Regions from separate parts of the Thioalkalivibrio sp. ALE23 genome, predicted to be linked through region 2. Evidence: riboswitches for the same ligand, from Rfam matches in the RefSeq annotation. Region 2 holds a riboswitch; the other holds the start of a gene.
What was found. Region 2 has a riboswitch for cobalamin ahead of F573_RS0106310 (porin). Riboswitches for the same ligand answer to the same signal wherever they lie in the genome.
Positions count from the first base shown of each region.

Region 1: another riboswitch for cobalamin. It lies ahead of F573_RS0112395 (TonB-dependent siderophore receptor); the one in region 2 lies ahead of F573_RS0106310 (porin).

Region 1 is NZ_KB900037.1:12,541-22,978, reverse strand. Features, by position in the region: gene F573_RS0112405 (heme-binding protein) at 1-134, opposite strand, end outside; gene F573_RS0112400 (hypothetical protein) at 270-761, opposite strand; cobalamin riboswitch at 1,262-1,516, shown strand; gene F573_RS0112395 (TonB-dependent siderophore receptor) at 1,653-3,803, shown strand; gene F573_RS0112390 (rhodanese-like domain-containing protein) at 3,899-4,270, opposite strand; gene F573_RS0112385 (MFS transporter) at 4,376-5,614, shown strand; gene F573_RS0112380 (hypothetical protein) at 5,715-5,948, shown strand; gene F573_RS0112375 (DUF99 family protein) at 5,979-6,545, opposite strand; gene F573_RS0112370 (complex I NDUFA9 subunit family protein) at 6,623-7,534, shown strand; gene F573_RS0112365 (methionine adenosyltransferase) at 7,541-8,740, opposite strand; gene F573_RS0112360 (DMT family transporter) at 8,844-9,797, opposite strand; gene F573_RS0112355 (hypothetical protein) at 10,283-10,438, shown strand, end outside.
Region 2 is NZ_KB900032.1:546,291-556,728, reverse strand. Features, by position in the region: gene gltX (glutamate--tRNA ligase) at 1-36, opposite strand, end outside; gene F573_RS0106320 (DUF4399 domain-containing protein) at 205-624, shown strand; gene F573_RS0106315 (cytochrome-c peroxidase) at 722-1,723, opposite strand; cobalamin riboswitch at 1,893-2,124, shown strand; gene F573_RS0106310 (porin) at 2,250-3,365, shown strand; gene F573_RS0106305 (cytochrome c) at 3,385-3,951, shown strand; gene cobM (precorrin-4 C(11)-methyltransferase) at 4,155-4,919, opposite strand; gene F573_RS0106295 (cobalamin biosynthesis protein) at 4,919-5,347, opposite strand; gene F573_RS0106290 (bifunctional cobalt-precorrin-7 (C(5))-methyltransferase/cobalt-precorrin-6B (C(15))-methyltransferase) at 5,377-6,612, opposite strand; gene F573_RS0106285 (cobalt-precorrin-6A reductase) at 6,617-7,435, shown strand; gene cobJ (precorrin-3B C(17)-methyltransferase) at 7,408-8,178, opposite strand; gene F573_RS0106275 (precorrin-2 C(20)-methyltransferase) at 8,175-8,948, opposite strand; gene F573_RS0106270 (precorrin-8X methylmutase) at 8,945-9,586, opposite strand; gene cobG (precorrin-3B synthase) at 9,573-10,438, opposite strand, start outside.

The sequences.
Region 1 (10,438 bases), on a different contig from region 2:
GCCTCGACGGCCTTGGTCGCGATTTCGGGTGTCAGGCTGGGGGTGTTGAACGTGGCCGAATCGGCATGAACGGGCGCGGCGGCCAGAGTCATCAGGCCGCCGGCCAACAGTGCTGAACGCATGGATGGGGACATATCAACCTCCACGGTTGTGTGGACTCCACCCATTCTTGTAGGCCCCGTACGGGGATTTGGCAAGCTCCGTTTCGGGACGCCCGCCACGTTCCGGTCCGGCTCAACGGTTTCCGCAACCGGCGCGGCCGACCGCCATCAGGCCACCCGGCCGACCCGCTCGGACACCGCATCATCGGCCATCACCGGCGGGTACTGGCGAGCGAGCTCGCGCGCCGCCAGCACGAAGGTGTTCACCTGCGTGGCGTGCTCGCGCAGCTTGTGCGCCAGACCCGGGTCCTCGCTGACCTCGTCCACCACCACGCCGTCCGGGCGCTCTTCCACGTGCACTTCGATGCGCCCGCGCTGCTCGAAAAGGGTGCGATACAGCGGATCACGGTCACGCAAGTGTGCGCTCTCGCGCAGCCGCCGATGCAGTTCCGGCACGTGCACCCGCAGCAGCACGGCGAGTTCCGGATCCGTTGCCGTCGTCACCGTCCGGGTACCACCCTCGATGAACTCCAGCTCCCTCCGGATTGCGTCGTGGGACTCCAGCAGGCGCTGAAAGACCACCTGCTCACGCTCGTGCTGCTTGCGGGCTTCGGCGTCCAGGTGACCGCCGCAATCGATCATTCTCAGGTGCATCGTCATGGTCTGTCGGCCTCTTGCTGATGATCCTGCCCGGAAGAAGCAATCTCCCTGCCAACTCGTATTTCCCGCCATGACGCGGCCACATGCCGATGCCGCCGATCAGCTGACCACTCAAACTGCGAATATTGGCAGTCACTAATAAATGAAAATGCCACCTGTGACATCCGAACGCTCGCAAGTCACTGTCAAAAGGGGAAAATCATCTCCAAAAAATTTTCGAACATGGATTGATTCCAATTTGCGGCCGTGTATAATTCCCATTGTCGAGTCGACGGCAGCTCAGCGTCGGTTCGCCATGCAGGGGCCACCTGGCCCCTTCTCTCCTCCATCTCTTCTGGATTTTGCCGTCGGCTCTCGGTGCCCCCCGGACCGACCCGGCGGCCCTTTTTTTAATCCACCCGAATGGATCCCAGTGCAAACCACATGCCAAGCACTGACCGCGGCCGCGACCGTGGGTCAACCGGACACTGTTGGTTTGACACAACACATTAGTCCTCACTAATATTCCGTCTCCCCCGGGTGCTTCGTCGCCATCCCGACGACGAGTGAAACGGGAAGTCCGGTGCGTGCCCGGCCTCGACCTGCGCACAAGTCCGGCGCTGCCCCCGCAACGGTAGGCGGGTCACGGCAGACCCATGCGAACCACTGCGAAGAACGCGTCCGTTCAGGGCGTGCTTCGCGGGAAGGTGGTCTGCCCCGGAGCCAACGGCTCCAGCCCGCGAGCCCGGAGACCGGCCCGGAGGACAACGGAGAACCGCGGGGAGCGGTATCACCGGGCGGATCGGCATCGCTGCGCATCGGTTCACGACGCGCCGACGATGGCGCACGCCCGCCCCCCGCGGTCGACACCCACGACCACGGCGCACGGGCGGTGCGCAAAGAGGGTTCGCAATGTTCCCGAAGAAGAGATTTCCCGCGGCCCTGCTGGGCGGTGCCGCGGCCGTGCCCTTGTTGCTGGCGGCACCGCCGGCAACCGGCGAAGAAGACCCCGACGATTCCGCACGGGTACTGCCACAGGTCACCGTAACGGCGGCGACCCGCACCGAGCGTCTGGTGGAGAACACGCCCGCCTCCACCGAAGTGATCACCGGCGAGGACATCCGTCGCAGCGGGGCGACCATGCTGGACGAGGCCCTGCAGACCGGATCCAGCCTGTTTACCGGTGCCGACGGCAACCGGTTCTCGATCCGCGGCGGCGGCCGCGCCGACATCATCTACATGCTGGATGGCCGTCGGGTCAGCGGCACGTCCGGCCGGGGGTTCGAGCTCAACCGCATCCCGGTCATCCACGTGGAGCGCATCGAGATCGTGAAGGGCCCCGGCAGCGTGGTGTACGGCTCGGATGCGGTGGCCGGCGTGATCAACGTGATCACCCGCCAGCCGGATGCGGGCTTCGAAGGCAGCGTGGAGCTGCAGGGCGGCATGCCCGCCAGCGCCGATGGCGGGGAGCGCATCAACGGTTCGCTGTTTCTGGGCGGCGGCACCCGCGACACCCGGTTCCGGCTGCTGGCGGATGTGCTGGACCGCGAGGCCTATTCCGAAGACGCCACGGCCGACGTGCGCATCCCCGAGCAGGGCGACCGGGTGCGGCCGTCGGAGTCCGGCGCGCTGGAGGATGACCACGCGATCCAGGACCGCTATGCCTTCGACGAGGACCGCCGCGAGAGCGCGCGGGTCTACAACCTGCGCGCCGGCGTCAGCCACTGTTTCACCGACGACTTCAACGTGGAGCTGGAGGCCGGCCTGCTGCGCGAAGAGCGCGAGCGGCGCTTCCTGCACGAGCGCCCGCCGGTGGCCACCGGCTACACGAACAACAATGGCGATCCGGTGCGCGCCCTGCAGTTCCCGGCACAGCGCAGCGAGGACAGCGACCGGCGCGATCTGGCCGTGGCCGCCGAATGGTTCGTGACCGACACCCTGGAGCTGAATTACCAGGTCTACGAAAGCAAGTTCGAGATGGACCGCTCCAACACCTTCCTCGAGGCCGCGGACTTCGGCTTCGATGCCACCGGGGACAGCGAATTCGGCCCGCGCGAGGTCACCTTCACCGACCGCGTCCACGACTTCGCCGCCACCTGGCGGCCCGACGCCCGCCACACGGTACTGACCGGCTTCGAACACAAGCATCAGACCTACCGCGACCGCGAACCGGCGCACGAGCCGGAAGACGACCAGTGGGTCGGCGGGGTGTTCCTGCAGCACGAATGGGCGATCAGCGAGCGCCTGGATCTGGTCTACGGCGCCCGCCACGACGAGACCTCCACCGAGGTCGACAACACCTCGCTGCAGGCCGGCGCGGTCTATCGCCTGGCCCCCGAGGCCCGGCTGCGCGTGCAGTATGCCGAGGGGTTCAAGCTGCCGGAATTGCGTTCGTTCCACGTGGACACCCTGAACCCGCGCGGACAGCGGGTGCTGGGCGCCCATGTCGTCGATCCGGCTGTCGGCAACACGCGCCATGAACTCGACCCCGAGACCAGCCGCAATGCCGAGCTCGGCATCGCCGGCGACCTGCGCCTGAGCGACACCACCACGGGGCATTACGACGTGGGCCTGTTCTACACCGAGTTCGATGACCGGATCGCGCAGACTCAGGGCGATGGCGACTACCGCACGTTCCGCAACGTGAGCAACGCCCGCGCCCGCGCCCGCGCCCGCGGCGTGGAGACCCGCCTGGGCGCGGACTTCAACTCGCAGGTGGAGCTGCGCCTGGGGGGCACCTGGATGGATGCGATCGATCGGGACAGCGGCGAGACCCTGACCGACACGCCGGAACTCACCATGGTGGCGAGCGCGCTGTGGACGCCCACGGAAGAATTGCGCCTGCAGCTGCGCAGCCGCTACGTGGATGAGGTACGCGTGGCCGGGGACGAATGGGATGGCTCGTTCACCCTGACCAGTCTGAACGTGGAGTACGCGCCGGCGGCCTGGGAGGACGTCACCCTGCGCGGCGGGATCGACAACCTGTTCGATGCCGACAATGAAAGTTCGCTGGCAGCGGATCCCGGCCGCTTCCTCCACGCCGGGGTCCGGTACGACTTCTAGGACGTCCGGTCCGGGGACCGGGAGGGCTGCCTTGAAGGGCAGTCCTCCCCCTGGTTTTCATGTCGTTTCTGTCACCACATTGCTCATACGAAGGACTACCCCGGGTTCGGATTGGAACCCGACTCGCTGCAATATTCCTGCCAGGCTGCCGATCCGCCGCGCAGCACGCGGGCGTCGATGTCCATCGCGCGCAGGCTCTCGGCCACCAGATGGGAACGCCCGCGCCCGCCACAGAACACCACCACGGGCTGCGCCGGATCCTCCAGATGGGACTCGATGCTGGCCTCCAGCCTGGGCCGGGGGATGTTCACGGCCCCCTCGATGGACCCGGCCTCCACCTCCTCCGGCTGGCGCACGTCCACCAGCAGCAGCGGTTCACCGGACTCCCGCCAGCGAGCCAGCTCCGCCGGCTCCACGTGCGGCAGGGTCTGTTCCAGACGGGTGATGCGTTCTTCGAAACGGCTCATGACGATTCCTCGGGTATGGTGGAGAGGTAATTCGAGCTTGCCGGCAGGCCGCCGGAGACCGCAACCTGAGCGGTACTCGTGCGCGATACCTCCGGTGGTGCCAACATGACCGACACTTCCGACGTCCGCCGGCCGGGCTTCGTCGCCCACATGGCGACGGTCTTCATCAACGCCCTCAACGACAACTTCTTCCGCCTGGTCGTCATCTTCATCGCCCTGCGCGAGTTCGTTGCCGAGGGCGAAGGCACGTTCTATTACAGCCTGGTCGGATTCGTGTTCCTGCTGCCGTTCGTGCTGTTCTCGCCTTGGGCCGGCTACATCGCCGACCGCTACAGCAAGAAGGCGGTGATCGTCGCCACCCGCTCGGCCGAGGCCGTGGTGCTGCTGACCGCCGCGCTCATGCTGATCATCGACTACTTCCCCGGACTGCTGGTGACCGTGTTCCTGATGGGCCTGCAAAGCACCTTCTTCAGCCCGGTGAAGTTCGGCATCCTCCCGGAGATCGTGCGCTACGCGCAGCTGTCGCGCGCGAACGGGCATATCCAGCTGTGGACCTTCCTGGCGATCATCCTCGGCACCGCGCTGGCCGGCTTCGTGATGGAGTTCGCCGGCGAGGCGCTGTGGATCCCGGCGGCGGTGATCGTGGCGCTGTCGCTCACCGGCCTGGTCACCAGCTTCTTCGTCACCCCCACCCGCGCGATCAACAATCCGGCGCCCTTCCGGCTGAACCCGTTCGCCACCGTGGTGCAGTCGATCGCCGAGATCCGGCCGCAGCGGGTGCTGTTCCTGGTGGTCCTCGGCATCGCGTGGTTCTGGGCCCTGGGCACGTCGTACCAGCTCAACGTCCCGCTGTTCGCCGAGCTGCACCTGGGCCTGGGCGAGCTGGCCACCGGCATCATCCTGACGACCCTGGCCCTGGGCATCGGCACCGGCAGCATCCTCGCCGGCTATCTGTCGCGCGGCGGCATCGCCATGCACCATGCCCCGGCCGGCATGATCGCGGCCGCCCTGATCAGCGCGTTGCTGTATTTCACCGTCGACAGCTACCCGGCCACCCTGGTGCTGATGGCCCTGCTCGGCGTTGCCTCCGGTTTCTTCATCGTGCCGATCACTGCCTACCTGCAGGGCCACAGCCCGGAGGAACGGCGCGGGCGTTTCATCGCCGCGAGCAACTTCCTGTCGTTCGGGGCGATGCTGCTGGCACCGGTGCTGTTCTGGGGGCTCACCGGCCCGGCCGGGGCCAGTCCCGGCCAGGTGTTCATCATCGGCGGAGCCGCCTCGCTGCTGGTCGGGCTCGCGGCCCTGCGCCTGTACCGCCGCCACCGCGCGGAGGCGGATGCCTGACCCCCGAAGGCCCCGGCCGCGCGACCGAACCCCAGCATCCGGTGCGAACGTCTATCTTCGAAGGAAGAACTTGCCAGAGGGGCGAACCCGGGAGGCCATCATGAGCAACAACATGGCCGATGTAACCATTCACATCGACGAGACCATCGACGCCGAGGCCCGCGAACGCATCCAGGACGAGCTGCGCGGGATGAGCGGCGTGATGGCGGCATCCAGCCACGAGGAGAAGCCGCACCTGGTCGTGGTCGAATACGACCCGGAGCGGATCAACAGCCATCGCCTGCTCGACACGGTCACCGCCAGCGGCGTGCACGCCCAGCTGATCGGCCTGTAGTCGGCGGCAAGCCTTTCAGGCTCACGAGGCTCACGGACGGTGGCGGCTCGCCCCGTCGGTCACCCCGCCGGCGATCATGTGCGCGACGCGCAGGGCCTCCGGCAGGTGGCTGTGGACGCGCTGGTCCTCCAGCAGCTGCCGCGCCGCTTCGGGTTCGATCCCGCAGCGCTGGACATGGACCCCCGCCAGCGGTTCCATCGCGCCGGCGGCCTCGATCAGCCGCCACTTGCGGGCCCCTCCGGGGACATGGTCGAGCAGCGCCCGTCGAACGGCCTCCATGTCGGGTTGCCGGCGTGCCACGACCATCACGGGCAGGCCGGTCCGTTCGTGCAGGGCCTGCAGGTCCACCACGTTGAAGCCGGCAAAGGCGATCCCCTGCAGCAGGATCGCGTGCAGCTGCGGGGCGAACGGGCTGTCCAGCACGCATGCGGCCAGACGTTTGGTTGCATTGGCGCCGTCGCGCCGCACCCGGGTCGACACTACGCCGTCCAGCCGCGTGCCGGCGAACACCGCGCCCACCACCAGCACGTCGCCACGATACGTCCGCGCGAACGGCGCATCATCAAAACCCGCCACGTGCGATAGATGTCCCGGCATGCGTATCCCCGTTTGCCCGCGCCGTCGTACAGCTCCACGTTCTCACACAGACGAAGCCCAGCAGAAGGAGGCTCCCCATGGACCCGGATCAGGTCACGGTATTCGGCGGCACCGGCTTTCTCGGCCGCATGATCGTGTACCAGCTGCTCGACGCCGGACACGCCGTGCGCATTGCCTCCCGCCGCCCGGCGTTACCGGCCGACCTGCAACGGCACGAGCGGGTGGAACACTGCAGCGCCGACATCCGCAACGATGACGACGTGGCCAGGGCCGTGGCGGGTTCGCGTGGTGCGGTGAATGCCGTCAGCCTTTACGTGGAGCAGCGCGACCTGCGCTTCACCACCATCCACGTGGACGGGGCCGCCCGGCTCGCCCGGGCGGCGAGCGAGGCCGGCCTGGAACACCTGGTGCACATCTCCGGCATCGGCGCCGATCCCGCCTCGCGTTCGGCATACATCCGAACGCGGGGCGAAGGCGAGGCCGCGGTGACCACCGAATTCCGCGACGCCCTGATGGTCCGGCCCAGCGTGCTGTTCGGCCCGGGCGATGCGTTCCTGCGCAACCTCGCAGCCCTCGCGCGGCTTCCGATGGTGCCGCTGTTCGGCCGCGGAGACACCCGCCTGCAACCGGTGCACGTGGCGGATGTCGCGCAGGCTGTGGCCACCCTGTTCAACGAGCCGCCGGCCGGACACCGGGTGTTCGAGCTCGGCGGCCCGGACATCCTGGAGTACCGCCAGATCGTGAACCGGGTGCTGGAGCACCTGGGGCAACCCCGGGTGCTCGTGCCGGTGCCGTTTTTCCTCTGGCACCTCGCCGCCGGTCTGGCCTCATGGCTGCCCCGCGCACCCCTGACCCGGGACCAGGTCTACCTCATGCAGCAGGACACGGTTACCGACAGCACCTGCGCGACCTTCGCCGACCTCGGCATCACGCCGCGCTCGCTGGAGGCCTCCCTGCCCGAGTGCCTGCCGACGAACCAGACGAACTAGCCGCAGCTACAGGCTGTGGGTGGCGAGGTTCTGCGAGATCAGGCGTTCCCACAGAGAACCGGCCTGCGCGAGGTGATGGAGGGCGATGGCCTCGGCGCGGGGCGCCAGAGCCGCCGCCTGTTCCGCGGATTCGGCGCGCAGGCGGATATCGGCGATCTGCGGCTGGTCCACCGGCATGCCGATCTGGCTGACCAGCACCACCTGCGCATCCGACACTTCGTCGATCTCCGCCACGATCGCCTCGGCGATATGGGTGGCCGTCACGTTGTACAGCTTGCCGACGTGGGTAATCGGGTTCTTGCCGGCGAAGGATTCGATGGTCATCGGACGCGACGGGGTGATCAGCCCGTTGGCCCGATTGCCGCGCCCGGTCTGGCCGTCGTCACCGGCCTCGGCCGAGGTGCCGGTGACCGTCAGATACACGCTGTCCGCGTCGGGATCGTCGGCGGTGTTAACCGACACGTCCGGCTCGCGGCCCAGGGCCTCGGTGGCCACGCGCCGCACCTGCCGGGTCGCATCGGAACGCGCGGCCAGATAGGCGTCCGCGTCTTCCAGCGGCGCCCCGATGAAGGCGCAGGCCACCGTCAGGGATACGTCCTCGCCGCTGCGCACCCCCATCACCTTGACGTCCTGACCACGCGCCGGCGGCGCCTCCGACCACAGGCTCATGTCCGCCGCGAACACCGCCCGCTCCAGCGGGCTCAGGGGCGCATAACCCACCCCCAGCGAGGTATCGTTCGCCAGCTGCGGCACGCCATCCCGACGCTGGCGCTCGAACAGCTCCACCAGATCCTGCGATCCGGGACGGATCAGCGAGTGCACCCGCACGTGGCGCTCGACATCCAGCGCCGGCATGTGGGCAGCCAGCCATGCACGGCAGGCCTCCACCGCCAGCTCGTCCACCGCCACGGTCGCGCCGCGATACTCGCGGGTGGCCCGCCCGGCAATGTACAGCTCGATCGGCTCGTCCACCTCGCCCCCGCCGAAGGCCGGGCGGGCGGCGCCGCCGCGCAGCAGCACCTTGTCCACGTTGTGGTGCAGCACGAAGCCGAAGCGCTCGCGGTATTCGCGCGACAGCGCCAGACTCACCTCCTCCGCCAGCGCATCACACAGCGTGTCCGGATGCCCCAGTCCCTTGCGCTCCACCACCTCGACAGGCTGCAGGCCCACGGGCCGGCCCTCGAGTTCACTGACCATGATCTTCACGCTTGCCCCCTCCGGCGACGGTCGTGACGGCGATCTTCTCACTGATGGCCGGCCGTCACCACATGCGGGCCGCAGCCAAGCTGCCCCGCGGTCCTGCGCGGTTTCAGTCGCTGCGCGGCTGTGGCGGAACGGCTTTCGCCTGCAGACTCGAATGGAGGCTCAGCCCCGTCACGGTCAGCAGGATCAGCGCCATCCCGAAGAGCTGGACCGCCGCCAGGGATTCATCCAGGAACACCACACCGAACAGCGACGCGGTCACCGGCTCGACCATGGCCACGATGGAGGCCACCGCCGGCGCCGTGTAGTTCAGACCGACGATGTAGAAGATGAACGACAGACCGGCGCCCAGCACGCCGAGGATCACGAACAGGGGCCAGCTCGAGGTGCTCAGCACGTCCACCATCTGCCCCGGATCACCCAGCGAGAAAAGGATGAGGACCAGGACCGCGAACGCGATCACCAGGATCGCCTGCGGGCTGCCATGGGGCGCGGCAAACTTGAAACCGAAGATGAACACCGCGTAGGACAGGCCGGAGGCCAGACCGGCACCCGCGGCGATCAGGGTCACGTCCCCGGCGCCGATGTCGTAGATCCCGGTCAGCAGCACCACGCCCAGCAGGACCATGACGATCGCCACCCACTTGAACAGCGTGGGCCGCTCAAGCCCCAGCGCAAACGAAACCAGGTACACGAACACCGGCGCGCAGTACATCAGCGTCGCGGCCACGGCCACGCTGCCTTCCGCGATACTCAGGAAATAGAACGTGAAGTTGCCGGCCACGCCCAGGCCGGCCACCGCCGACCAGAGCCACATGCGACCGCTGCCCAGTCCGCTGCCCTGCGGACGCAATGCCAGCCAGGCGAGCACGAACAGCAGCCCGATCGCACCGCGATAGAACGACACCACCACGGGATCCCAGCCCTGCCCCGTAAGAATGCCGCCGATCCCGCCGGATAACCCCCATGAAAACGCCGCCAGCACGACGAGCAGGGTACTCAGCCCGGCCAGTTTTTCGTTCGTAAGGGATTTCAGCGGGTTCGGTGAGGCATTGGGCATTCACTATCCTTTCATCGGTCGATGATGCGAGAAAACAAGGGACTTAAGTGTAACAGCCCCTCGCAAACTGGCCCGGCGCATCCACTCGATCCGGGAGAAAACCCGGGCGGTGCCCCTGTCCTTGCTCGCCGCGGGCGACCTCGATCAGCGTGTTGAGGGCATCGCTGGCGGTGACGGGAACGGGGTTCTCCGTGCTCCCCTCACATTCCTTGCCGCCGACCGCGCAGCACGCACGGGTGTGTGACCTGCGTCAATTGCCGTACCCGAGGGGAAGGCCTAACGTCACAGGTGAGCACCCATCCCCCTGTGTGCTCGGCGCCCCGTCCTCTCCCGGAGGTCGGGGCGTTTTCGGTTGCGAGCGTCCGGACCGTGAAGAGGCCGCACTTCCGGGCGGCACACGGCGAACTCAGACATTCGGCTGATGGAAAGGCCCCACCGCTTCGCTATCTTCCGAAGTACACGCATGCACATTCGGGAGATCCGCCATGAACACCACCACTGAACAGAAGATCATCGCCGCAACCTCGGCGGTGGCCCGGCTCACCGCCCTGCACCACTGGCTGGGCGATCCCGCCGATGCACCCGGGCATATTTTGCCGGCGCCGGTGGTCCATGCCTGGGCCAAACGCGGCGAGCCGGGG
Region 2 (10,438 bases):
GGTCGGACTGGGGGCAAAACGGGTACGAAAGGCCATGCGCGAACACTCGCTTCCGGTAGTCAACAGGGCCACACAGGGTAGCAGACGACCGCGCCCTTGACCCCGCCCCGGACCGTCTACACTTCCTTCAGGGACCCCGAGACCCGGTCCCTGCGCCCTTCACCCGGAAAAGGAGATTCTCCGATGATCAGAAACCGGATCTTCATGGCCTCGTCCGTGGCCCTTGCCGCCGCGCTTGTCCTGCCCGTATCGGCGCTCGCCGATCGCCCGGCACCCGCCGAGGGGACCGAGGTCTACTTCATCAGCCCGCAGGATGGTGACACCGTCGAGGGCCCGGTACATATACGCATGGGACTGCGCGGCATGGGGATAGCCCCGGCCGGCGTCGACGCCGACAACACCGGGCACCACCACCTGCTCGTAAACAAGCCTCTGGACGAAGTGGACCTGGATGCCTCCCTGCCCTTCACGGACCACAAACACCACTTCGGAGGTGGTCAGACCGAAGGTGAGGTAGAACTGGAGCCCGGCACCCATACCCTGCAGCTGCTTTTCATGGACTATCGCCACATCAGCTTCGATCCGCCGGTGGTTTCCGAAAAAATCACCATCACGGTGGAATAGCGGCACCCATCAAAAAGGCCCCCTCCAGGACATGGAGGGGGCCTCGAAAGCCTCGACGAAGGGGGCATGAGCGTTCAGCCGCTGAGCCCCCGATGGATCACGGCAGGGCCGGGATGGTGACGTCCGGCATCTCGCCGGTCAGGGCGTGCATGAACGCCTCGATGTCTTCCAGCTCGTCTTCCGTGAAGTCGGTGTCCAGCATCTCCTGACCCATGATTTCAATGGCTTCCTTCAGGGTCTCGGTCTCGCCATTGTTCATGTAGGGGTAGGTCAGGGCCACGTTGCGCAGCGTCGGGGTCTTGAAGGCGTACTTGTCGCGTTCCTCCCCGGTCACCAGATAGCGCCCCTTGTCCTCGGAACCGGGCACCTGGATCTGGTGGAAATTCGAGTCGGTCAGCGCCGGGCCGCGATGGCAGGCCACGCAGCCGTTATCCGCGAACAGGGCCATGCCGCGCTTCTGCTGCTCGCTCATCGCGTCGTCGTCACCCACCAGCCAGCGGTCCAGATCGGAGTTCGGCGTATTCAGGGTACGCTGGAACGAGGCCAGGGCCTTGGCCACGTGATCGGTGTTCACGACGTTGTCGCCGTCATAATCCGGGTACGCCGCATCGAACATCTCGATGTACTCGGGGAAGTCCTCCAGGCGCGCGATCGCCTCTTCCAGCGGCATGGCCATCTCCACCGCATCCTGGATCGGACCCAGGGCCTGACCTTCCAGGTCATCCTCGCGGCCATCCCAGAACTGGGCCTCGAAGAACCCGGAGTTCAGCACCGTCGGGCTGTTGCGCTCGCCCACCTGGCCGGCATGCCCAACGGCACGCGGGATGCGATCGGCCCAGCCCAGCGCGGGGTTGTGGCAGGTGGCGCAGGAGATCACTCCCGAGCTGGAGATGCGCGGCTCGAAGAACAGGAACTTGCCCAGCTCCACCTTCTCGTCGGTCAGGGAATTGTCGGCCGGGATCGGCGGCAGGGCCGGCAGCGGCTCGAACATGTCGCGGTACTGGTCGTAATCGCCGGCGAACGTCGGGGCGGAGAGGCCCAGTGCCACGGCCGTACAGGCCGAGACGAGCAGCCCCCGGAAAATGCGCTTCTTCTGCATGGTTCGCTCCTTTTTATTGGTCTGGATGCGGCCCGGCTGCAAACCGTCACCACATGGACTCAGTCTAAAAGAAATACCCCCATCACGGGCCGGCCGGGTGGTGCAATCCTGCGTAACCTTGATACAGATCAACCCGGCTCCGCCCTTGCCCGCGTGACGGGACGCGGTTACAGTCCGCCCGCCTTCAGGTGCCCCGGCCCACGACGCCGGGGATAATCGGGAAGCCGGTGCGTGAATGAACGTTCGCAATGCCGGCACTGCCCCCGCAACGGTAGGCGAAGACAGGCGGCTCCACTGCCACTGCGGCGCATCCACGGGATGCCCGCGGGAAGGCGATCCGCCCGGGATGCCCTGCATCCCCTTCGCGAGTCCGGAGACCGGCCTGGAGGAAACCCGACGCCGCGGCGGGCGGCCGAGCGGGCCGGGGCCGGCGTGTCCGCCCCCTTCCTCCCTGCTCCCCTGCCCGACGGCCGGCGTCGTTTCATCCACGGCGTGCGGGGTCGCGCGCCCGGGCGGGCAATCAACAATGAAGCGTATCCATCTCCGACCGGGGCGGCCTGCCGTGCCGGCCCTGGCTACCCTGTGCCTGGTGACGGCCACAGGCATCGCGCCGGCGCAGGCCGGTTTCGAATTCGGCGACGCGGAAGACGGCCTGCAGGTCACCCTGGATCCGCTGATCCAGGGCCGTTACAGCTACGAGCATGACCCGGACGGCTCCAGCAGCGAATTCGATTTCCGGCGCGCCTGGCTGGACACCTCGGGCACCCTGTTCCACCCCGAACTGAGCTTTCGCCTGCAGCCGGATTTCAGCAGCGGCGAGCTGTCCATGCGCGACATCTGGCTGCAGTACGGCCCGGGCGAACACCTGGGCCTGCGGGCCGGCCAGTTCACCGTCCCCTTCGGTCTGGCGCGGGACATCGGCGGCCCCAACCGCCTGTTCACCGAACTGAGCATCGCCGGCAACCAGTTCGAGATCCCGGCCGGACGCGATACCGGCCTCGCCCTGCTGGGTGGCGCGGGCGACGACCGCGCCTGGGCGGTCGGGATATTCGATGGCCGCGGGCGCCTGGATCAGCGCGACGACCGGCCCTCCACCTCCGGGCACCTGTTCAGCGCCCGTGGCGCCTGGGCCCCGGTGGGCTCGGTCCCGCGCGACAACACCACGGTGGGCCGGGCCGTGGAGCGCACCGTTGCCCTGGGCGCCGGCCTGCAGGCCGCCAGCCGCAACCACCTGCGTGACTGGAGCCGCGGGCAGGAAGACACGGTCGACCGGCAGCGCGCCGACTGGGTCACCGCCACCGCCGATGCGGTGGTCAAGTTCGGCCATACCTCGCTGTCGCTGGCGGCCTACCGCCGCAATGTCTCCCCCGACCGCACCGCGAGCTACCACGACCTGGGGGCCGAGCTGGAACTGGCGCAGTCGCTGCCGCTGGAGGGCCTCGAGCTCGCCGCTCGCCACGCGGTACTGCGCCACGACGCCGGCGACGACCTGGACGGCGACGAGCGCTGGCAGCGCGAATGGGGCGCCGGCCTTAACTGGTACCACCGGGGGCAGCGGCAGAAGACCCAGCTCATGTGGCTGGACCGCGACACCGACACCTCGAACTGGCAGCTACACCTGCAGCACCAGTTCCGCTTCTGAACAAACAGGGAGAATCGCCATGAAACGGATGCCATCCACGCGCCGGCCGCTGACGGCCGGCCTGTCGCTGGTCCTGCTGCTCGCAGCGACCGGTACCGCCGGCGCGGAAGACGAGATCAGCGTGCCGATGCCGGGCCCCTGGGGCGAAGACTACGCGGAGACCCTGGACGACCCGGCCCGAGTCGACGCCACCGAGGCCTTCCAGCGCTTCCGTCAGCAGAGCATGCAGGGGACCTCGGCCACCTACCGCAGCATCGAGCAGATCCTGCGCTACGACGCACCGTTCGCCGAACGTCTGCCCGAGCTGGCCGACGAACTCGCGAGCGGGGCCGACGACATCGACACCTGGTTCGCCCGCGAGACACCGGCGCCCGACGGCGAACCCGGGGCCCTGCCCGCGGCCTGGGAGGACCCGGTGTTCGCCGAGTACAAGGCGGCCTACCGCGAGGCGACCACCGAGCTGCAGCGCAAGGTGGTGTCGGCCAACGACCTGGAGGACGAGGGCTTTCAGCTACGCGCCACCGAGGCCCTGAACGGCGTACGCCACCAGTGCCTCGCCTGCCACGACAACTTCCGCCGCCGCTGACCCACGCGGGAAAACGCGGAATCCGGGGCCGCCGCCCGGCGGCCCCTTTCCGTTATCCTGACCAGGAGCGCCCCGCCTTCGCCTGCAAGCAGGCTCCTACAAGTTCGCGACGATGTAGGAGCCTGCTTGCAGGCGAAAAGGCCCGTGCCCCACAACTTCCACCGGAGTCATTCCTGCCTGCGGAAGATCGGGGGCACCGCCGCTTAGTCCCCGTCCATGCCGCGGTAACGGCGCACATGCGCCGGGTCGTACAGCGCACTGTCGCGGAAATCCCCCGGGTCCAGCGCCGGGCCCACCAGGATCAGCGCCGAGCGCCGTGTGGTCAGGGCCTGCGCCCGTTCCGCGATATTCCCCAGCGAACCGCGCACCACGGTCTCGTCCGGCCAGCTGGCGCGAAACACGATCGCCACCGGGCAGTCGCAGCCATAGTGCGGCCGCAGGTCCTCGACCACGGTCCCAATATTGTGCAGCGACAGGTGGATCGCGAGCGTCGCCCCGGTGGCGGCAAAGCTCGCCAGCCGTTCGCGCTCGGGCATGGAGGACGCCCGTCCCGGCGTGCGCGTCAGCACCACCGACTGCGCCACCTCCGGCACCGTCAGTTCCCGCCCCAGGGTCGCGGCGGCGGCGGAGAACGCCGGCACGCCGGGCGTGATGCTGTAATCGATCCCGGCCGCCTCCAGCCGGCGGATCTGCTCGCCCAGCGCGCTGTAGACCGACAGGTCGCCGGAGTGCAGGCGCGCCACGTCCTGGCCCGCCGCGTGGGCCCGTTCGATCTCCTCAATGATCGCGTCCAGCGTCAGCGGCGCGGTGTTCACCACGCGCGCCCCCTCCGGGGCATGCTCCAGCACCGCCTCCGGCACCAGCGAACCGGCATACAGGCACACCGGGCAGGCCGCGATGCGATCGCGCCCGCGCAAAGTCAGAAGATCGGCCGCACCGGGCCCCGCTCCGACAAAATGAACCGTCATCATCCCTCCTCGAAAAGCTCGTCCGTCCCGTTCACCGTGCGCACCGCGACCGCGCAGCTCGCCCGTGCCGAGAGCCGCCGCGGCAGCAGCAGGCGCGCCCCGTCGCCGGCCACCGCCAGCGCCGCCGCCTCCGCCACCGAACCGACCCCGGCGACGGCACGCGCGCGCGCCGACTCCGTGGACAGGGCAGCGTCGCGCGCGGCCAGCGCGGCCGCCGACGCGAACACCAGCTCCAGCTCCAGGTCGCGCGCGGCCCTCCACAGCACCGGGCTGTCACCCTTGTGCGCCGGGGCCGCCAGCTGCCGGATCTCGATCGCCCCGCCGCCCCCCACCCGCAACCCGGCATGCGCCTCGGCCAGCATCTCGCGGACCAGTGCCTCCAGCTCGCCGGCCGTGCAGGCCGAGGCGAAGCCGACGCCGGGGGTCACCCGGACACGCGCCCCGCTCGGCGTTTCCCTCAGCTCCGGCGCAGCGACCACAGGGTCACCGGCCGCAGCGGCTGCCAGCCGGCCATGCCGCCCAGCGGCTCCGCGCGGCTGACGTTGATCCGCGTGAGCTCGCCGCCGTGGCGCTCGTGCGCCGCCGCCAGCACCGCGTCCCCTTCCACGGTCACGCTGCTGGCGACCAGCCGCCCGCCCGGGCGCAGCTGGCCGATGCAGTGCTCCAGCAGCCCCGGCGTGGTCAGCCCGCCGCCGATGAAGATCGCGTCGGGTGGCGGCAGGTCTTCCAGTGCCTCCGGCGCCCGCCCGTGGACGGGACGCAGCGCCGGCACCCCCAGCGTGCTCGCGTTGCGCGCGATGCGTTCCAGGCGCTCCGAGCGCGGCTCGATGGCCACGGCGGTGTTGGCCGGATCCGCCAGCATCCACTCGATGCCGATGGCTCCGGAGCCGGCGCCCACGTCCCACAGCCGTTCGCCGCGTCCGGGCGCCAGCAGGGCCAGCGCCACCGCCCGCACCTCGCGCTTGGTGATCTGACCGTCCTGCTCGAACTGCGCCTCCGGCCGCCCGGCACTCGCCGCCAGCACCTGCGCCGCCGGATCGGCCCGGCATTCCAGCGCCATGGTGTTCAGCGCCTCGATCGCGACCTCCGGCCAGGCCCCGGCGCGCGCGCGGACGACCGCCTCGCGGTCCGCGCCCAGGGACTGCAATACGGTCAGGGTGGAATCGCCGAAGCCGAGCCCGGTCAGCCAGTGCGCCAGTTCCGCCGGGGTATCCCCGTCGCGGCTCAAGATCAGCAGTCGCGCGCCGTCATGCAGCCAGGGCCGCAGCGCCTCCATCGGCCGGCCGTGCACCGACAGGCAGCGGGTCTGCTGCAGCGGCCAGCCCATGCGCGCGGCGGCCAGGCTGAACGCCGAGGGCGCCGGCCAGACGCAGGTCTGCGCGACCGGAAAACGCCGCATCAGGGTCGCGCCCACCCCGAACCAGAAGGGGTCGCCGCTGGCGAGCACGCACAGCGGCTGCCCGGCGCGCGCCTCGATCCAGTCCAGCGCGGTCTCCAGCGGCGACGGCCACACCAGGCGCTCCTGCCCCGGCCGCTCCGGCAGCATCTCCAGATGCCTGGCGCCGCCGATCACCGTCGCCGCCGTGTCCAGCACCATGCGGGCATCCGGGGCCAGCCCGGCGAGCCCCTCCGCGCCCACGCCGACGATGTTCAGCCATGGCGCTCGCTCCTCGTTGGTGGCTAGACTGGTCATCCTCATGAGCTCCCGTTCATCCACCGATACCGGCCCCCGGGCAGCACGCCCGCGGCAGATCCTGCTGCTGGGCGGCACCACCGAGGCCGCGGCACTGGAACCGCTGCTGGACGGCCACCCGTGGCTGCACGCCACCGTATCGCTGGCCGGACGCACGCGCAGGCCGGCACCCTCGCGACTGCCGCGGCGCACGGGCGGATTCGGCGGCGCCGACGGCCTCGCCGCCTGGCTGCGCGACCACGCGGTCGACGCCGTGGTGGACGCGACCCACCCGTTCGCACGGCAGATCTCGGCCAATGCCGTCGCCGCCACGCGCCGGGCCGGCATACCCCTGGCCCGGCTGACCCGGCCGCCGTGGCAGGCGGCCCCCGGGGATCACTGGCTGCGCGTGCCCGACCTGGAGGCCGCCGCCCGCGCGCTCCCCGGCCTCGGCCGGCGCGTGCTCATCACCACCGGGCGCCAGCACCTGGAGGCCTTCGCGGCGGCGCCCGAGCTGGACTACGTGATCCGCACCATCGACCCGCCGGAACCGCCGCCGGCGCTGCCCCGGGTCACCTGGCTGCGGGCCCGCGGCCCGTTCAGCCTGGCCGACGAGCACCGGCTGCTGGAGACCCACGCCATCGACGTGCTGGTCACCAAGGACAGCGGCGGCGCGGCCACCGCTCCCAAGCTGCAGGCCGCGCGCGAACGCGGCATCCCGGTGGTGATGGTGGACCGGCCGCCGGACGCCCCCGGGGTGCCCCGCTTCCACGCCCCGCAGGCGGCCCTGGAGTGGCTGGAAGGCCTCGCGCGCGTTCACCGCGACTCCGCCGACTCGACATAGCGCGGGGTGTACACATGGCGCCGGCCGGAGGGGCGTTCCAGCACCCGGGTGGAGGCGGCACCGACGATCACCAGCGTGCTCATGTTGGCCGCCGCCGGATCCACCTCGCCGAGGGTGGCGACCCGCAGCTCCTCCCGCTCGCCGCGGCCCACCGCGGTGGCCAGCACCACCAGGGTGTCCGGGCCCTGGACCTCGCGCACGATGTCCAGCGCCGCACCCAGCTGCCACGGTCGCGCGCGCGAGATCGGGTTGTAGAAGGCCATGGCGAAGTCGGCCTCGGCCGCCAGCCGCACCCGGCGCCGGATCAGCGACCACGGCTTGAGATTGTCCGACAGCGAGATCGCGCAGAAATCGTTGCCCAGCGGCGCCCCCAGCCGCGCCGCGGCCGCCTGCATCGCCGACACCCCGGGCAGCACCTCTACCGTCACCGCATCCCAGCGGCCCGGCGGCGCGCCCTCCAGGGCCTCGAACACCGCCGCGGCCATCGCGAACACCCCGGGATCCCCCCCGGAGACCACCGCCACGTCGCGCCCCTCGGCGGCCATGTCCAGCGCATGCGCCGCGCGCGCCAGTTCCTCGCGGTTGTCGGAGGCATGCACGCGGTGATGGGCCCCGGCCACGCGCTCCAGGTACGGCCCGTAGCCGACCAGATCGGTGGCATCCGCGAGCAGCGCGGTCACCTCCGGCGTGATCCATTCGGGGCCGGCCGGGCCGACCCCGACCACGCTCAGACGCCCGCTCATCGCCGCACCCCCTCGCCGTGGATCACGATCAGGGAGAAATACGGCGCCTCCCCGGGCGCCTCGGCCAGCGGCCGCACGCGTTCCTCATCGAAGCTCGCGCGTTCGATGTACCAGGCGCGCGCGGTCAGCCCCAGGCGCTCCAGCACGCGGCGGATCTTCGGCAGCTGCTTGCCGAGCTTCATGATCACCGCGGCCTGCGCGGGCGCGAGCGCCGCCTCCAGTTCCGCCTCCGGCAGCGTCCCCGGCACCACGCTCAGGGTGTCGTCGCGCATCACCAGCGGCGCCGGCAGTTGCGCCGCCGCGGCGATCGGCGAGATCACCCCGGGCACCACCTCGCTGCGAAAGCGCTCGCGCAGGCGCAGGTGCACGTGCATGAACGAACCGTAGAAATACGGGTCACCCTCGTTGAGCACGCAGACCGAGCGGCCGGCCTCCAGATGCACCGCCAGGCGTTCGGCGCACTGGTCGAAGAACGCCTCGATGCGGCTGCGGTAGCTCTCCTCTTCGTGGGCGATCTCGTTGGTCACCGGATACTCCAGCGCCTCCTCGATCTGCCCGGGACCGATGTGCGCATCCGCGATGCGCCGCGCCTGCCCGGTGGTCCCGCGCTTGCAGAAATACGCCACCACCGGCGCCTCGGCGATGCGCCGCGCGGCGCGGAAGGTCATCAGTTCGGGGTCCCCGGGGCCGGTGCCGACCCCGCAGAGCACCCCGGGTTCGATCGTTCCGGGTTCGATCATTCCGGGCCCGCTCGTGTGCGCCGCACTCATGCCGGCTCCCTCCCCAGGCCGTTGACCGCCCCGGCGGTGATCGCGCTGCCGCCGCGGCGCCCGGCCACGGTCAGGTATTCCAGCCCGAACGGGTTGTCCGCCAGCGCCTGCTTGCTCTCCACCGCGCCGACAAAGCCCACCGGGATGCCGATCACCGCCGCCGGGCGCGGCGCGCCGTCGCGCAGCATCTCCAGCAGGCGGAACAGCGCGGTGGGCGCATTGCCGATGGCCACCACGGCGCCGGCCAGCTCGGGACGCCACAGCTCCATCGCCGCCGCGCTGCGGGTGTTGTCCAGTTCGCGCGCCAGTTGCGGAACGCGCGCATCGCGCAGGGTGCAGCGCACCGGGTTGTCCGCCGGCAGGCGCGCGCGGGTGATGCCGTGGGCCACCATCTCGCTGTCGCACAGCACCGGGGCCCCGGCCTCCAGCGCCTGACGGAGCGCGCTGCCGGCACCCGGCGAGAAGCGGATGTCCTGCGCCAGGTCGGGCATGCCACAGCTGTGGATCATGCGTTCCACCGCCGCCACCAGATCCGCCGGGAAGCGCTCCAGGTCCGCCTCGGCGCGGATGATCGCGAACGACTCCGCATAAATCGCCTTCCCGTCGCGCTCGTAGCGCCAGGCCTCAGTCTCCGTCACGTTCGTCCTCCTCGCACAGCGCCGCGTCCACCGCGGCATTCCAGGCCTCGGGCCCGATCCGTTCCAGCATGGTCTGCAACTCCTCTCCAGCATTGCGTTGAAACGCCCGCTCCAGCGCCGCGATCCGGGCGCGCGCCTGCGCCGGGGTCAGCCCGCTCCATTCAAGGGTCGCACCGGGCAGCGAGCGCAGCACCACGGCATGGCCGTCCGGCCGCGCGATCCACTCGACCACCCCGCCATCCGTCCACGGCGGCGCCGCGCAGCGCTTGTCGCAGGCGGAGACCTGCAGCCGCACCCCGCTCGCGGCCAGGGTCGGCATGCGCTGCACCAGCGCAGCGGCCTCGCTGCGCGCGGCGATGTGCGCCGAGGCGCAGCCCGGCTGCCCGACACAGGCATCCGCCGCCAGGCGCCGGTCGGCCGGCTCGGTCACCGCACCCAGTTCCCGCAGCAGTTGCTGCAGCTCCGGGGCGGCCTCCATGGCCACGCCGGTCACCAGCAGCGCCCGCCACGGCGTCAGGCGCAGGCCGCCGCCGTACGGCTCCAGCCACGCGGCCAGACGCTCCAGCCGGTCGGCGTCGATCACGCCGAACGGGAAGACCGCCCCCACCCAGGCCCCGCCGGCCGCCACCCCGAGCCAGTCCCCGGCGCGCACCGGCGTGTCGGCGTTGGCAACCACCCCCGGCGTCTCCCCCTCCGCGCCCGGCAGGCGCAGCGCCTCGCTCCCGGGCATGCCCAGTGCGTCGCGCAACCGCCCCGGCGGCGGATCCAGCGCGGCGCGCTGCTCGAGGAACGCGCGCAGGGCGCGCACCACCGCCGCCGGGGCGTGCTGCGCCGAGACCTCGCCGAGCGGGG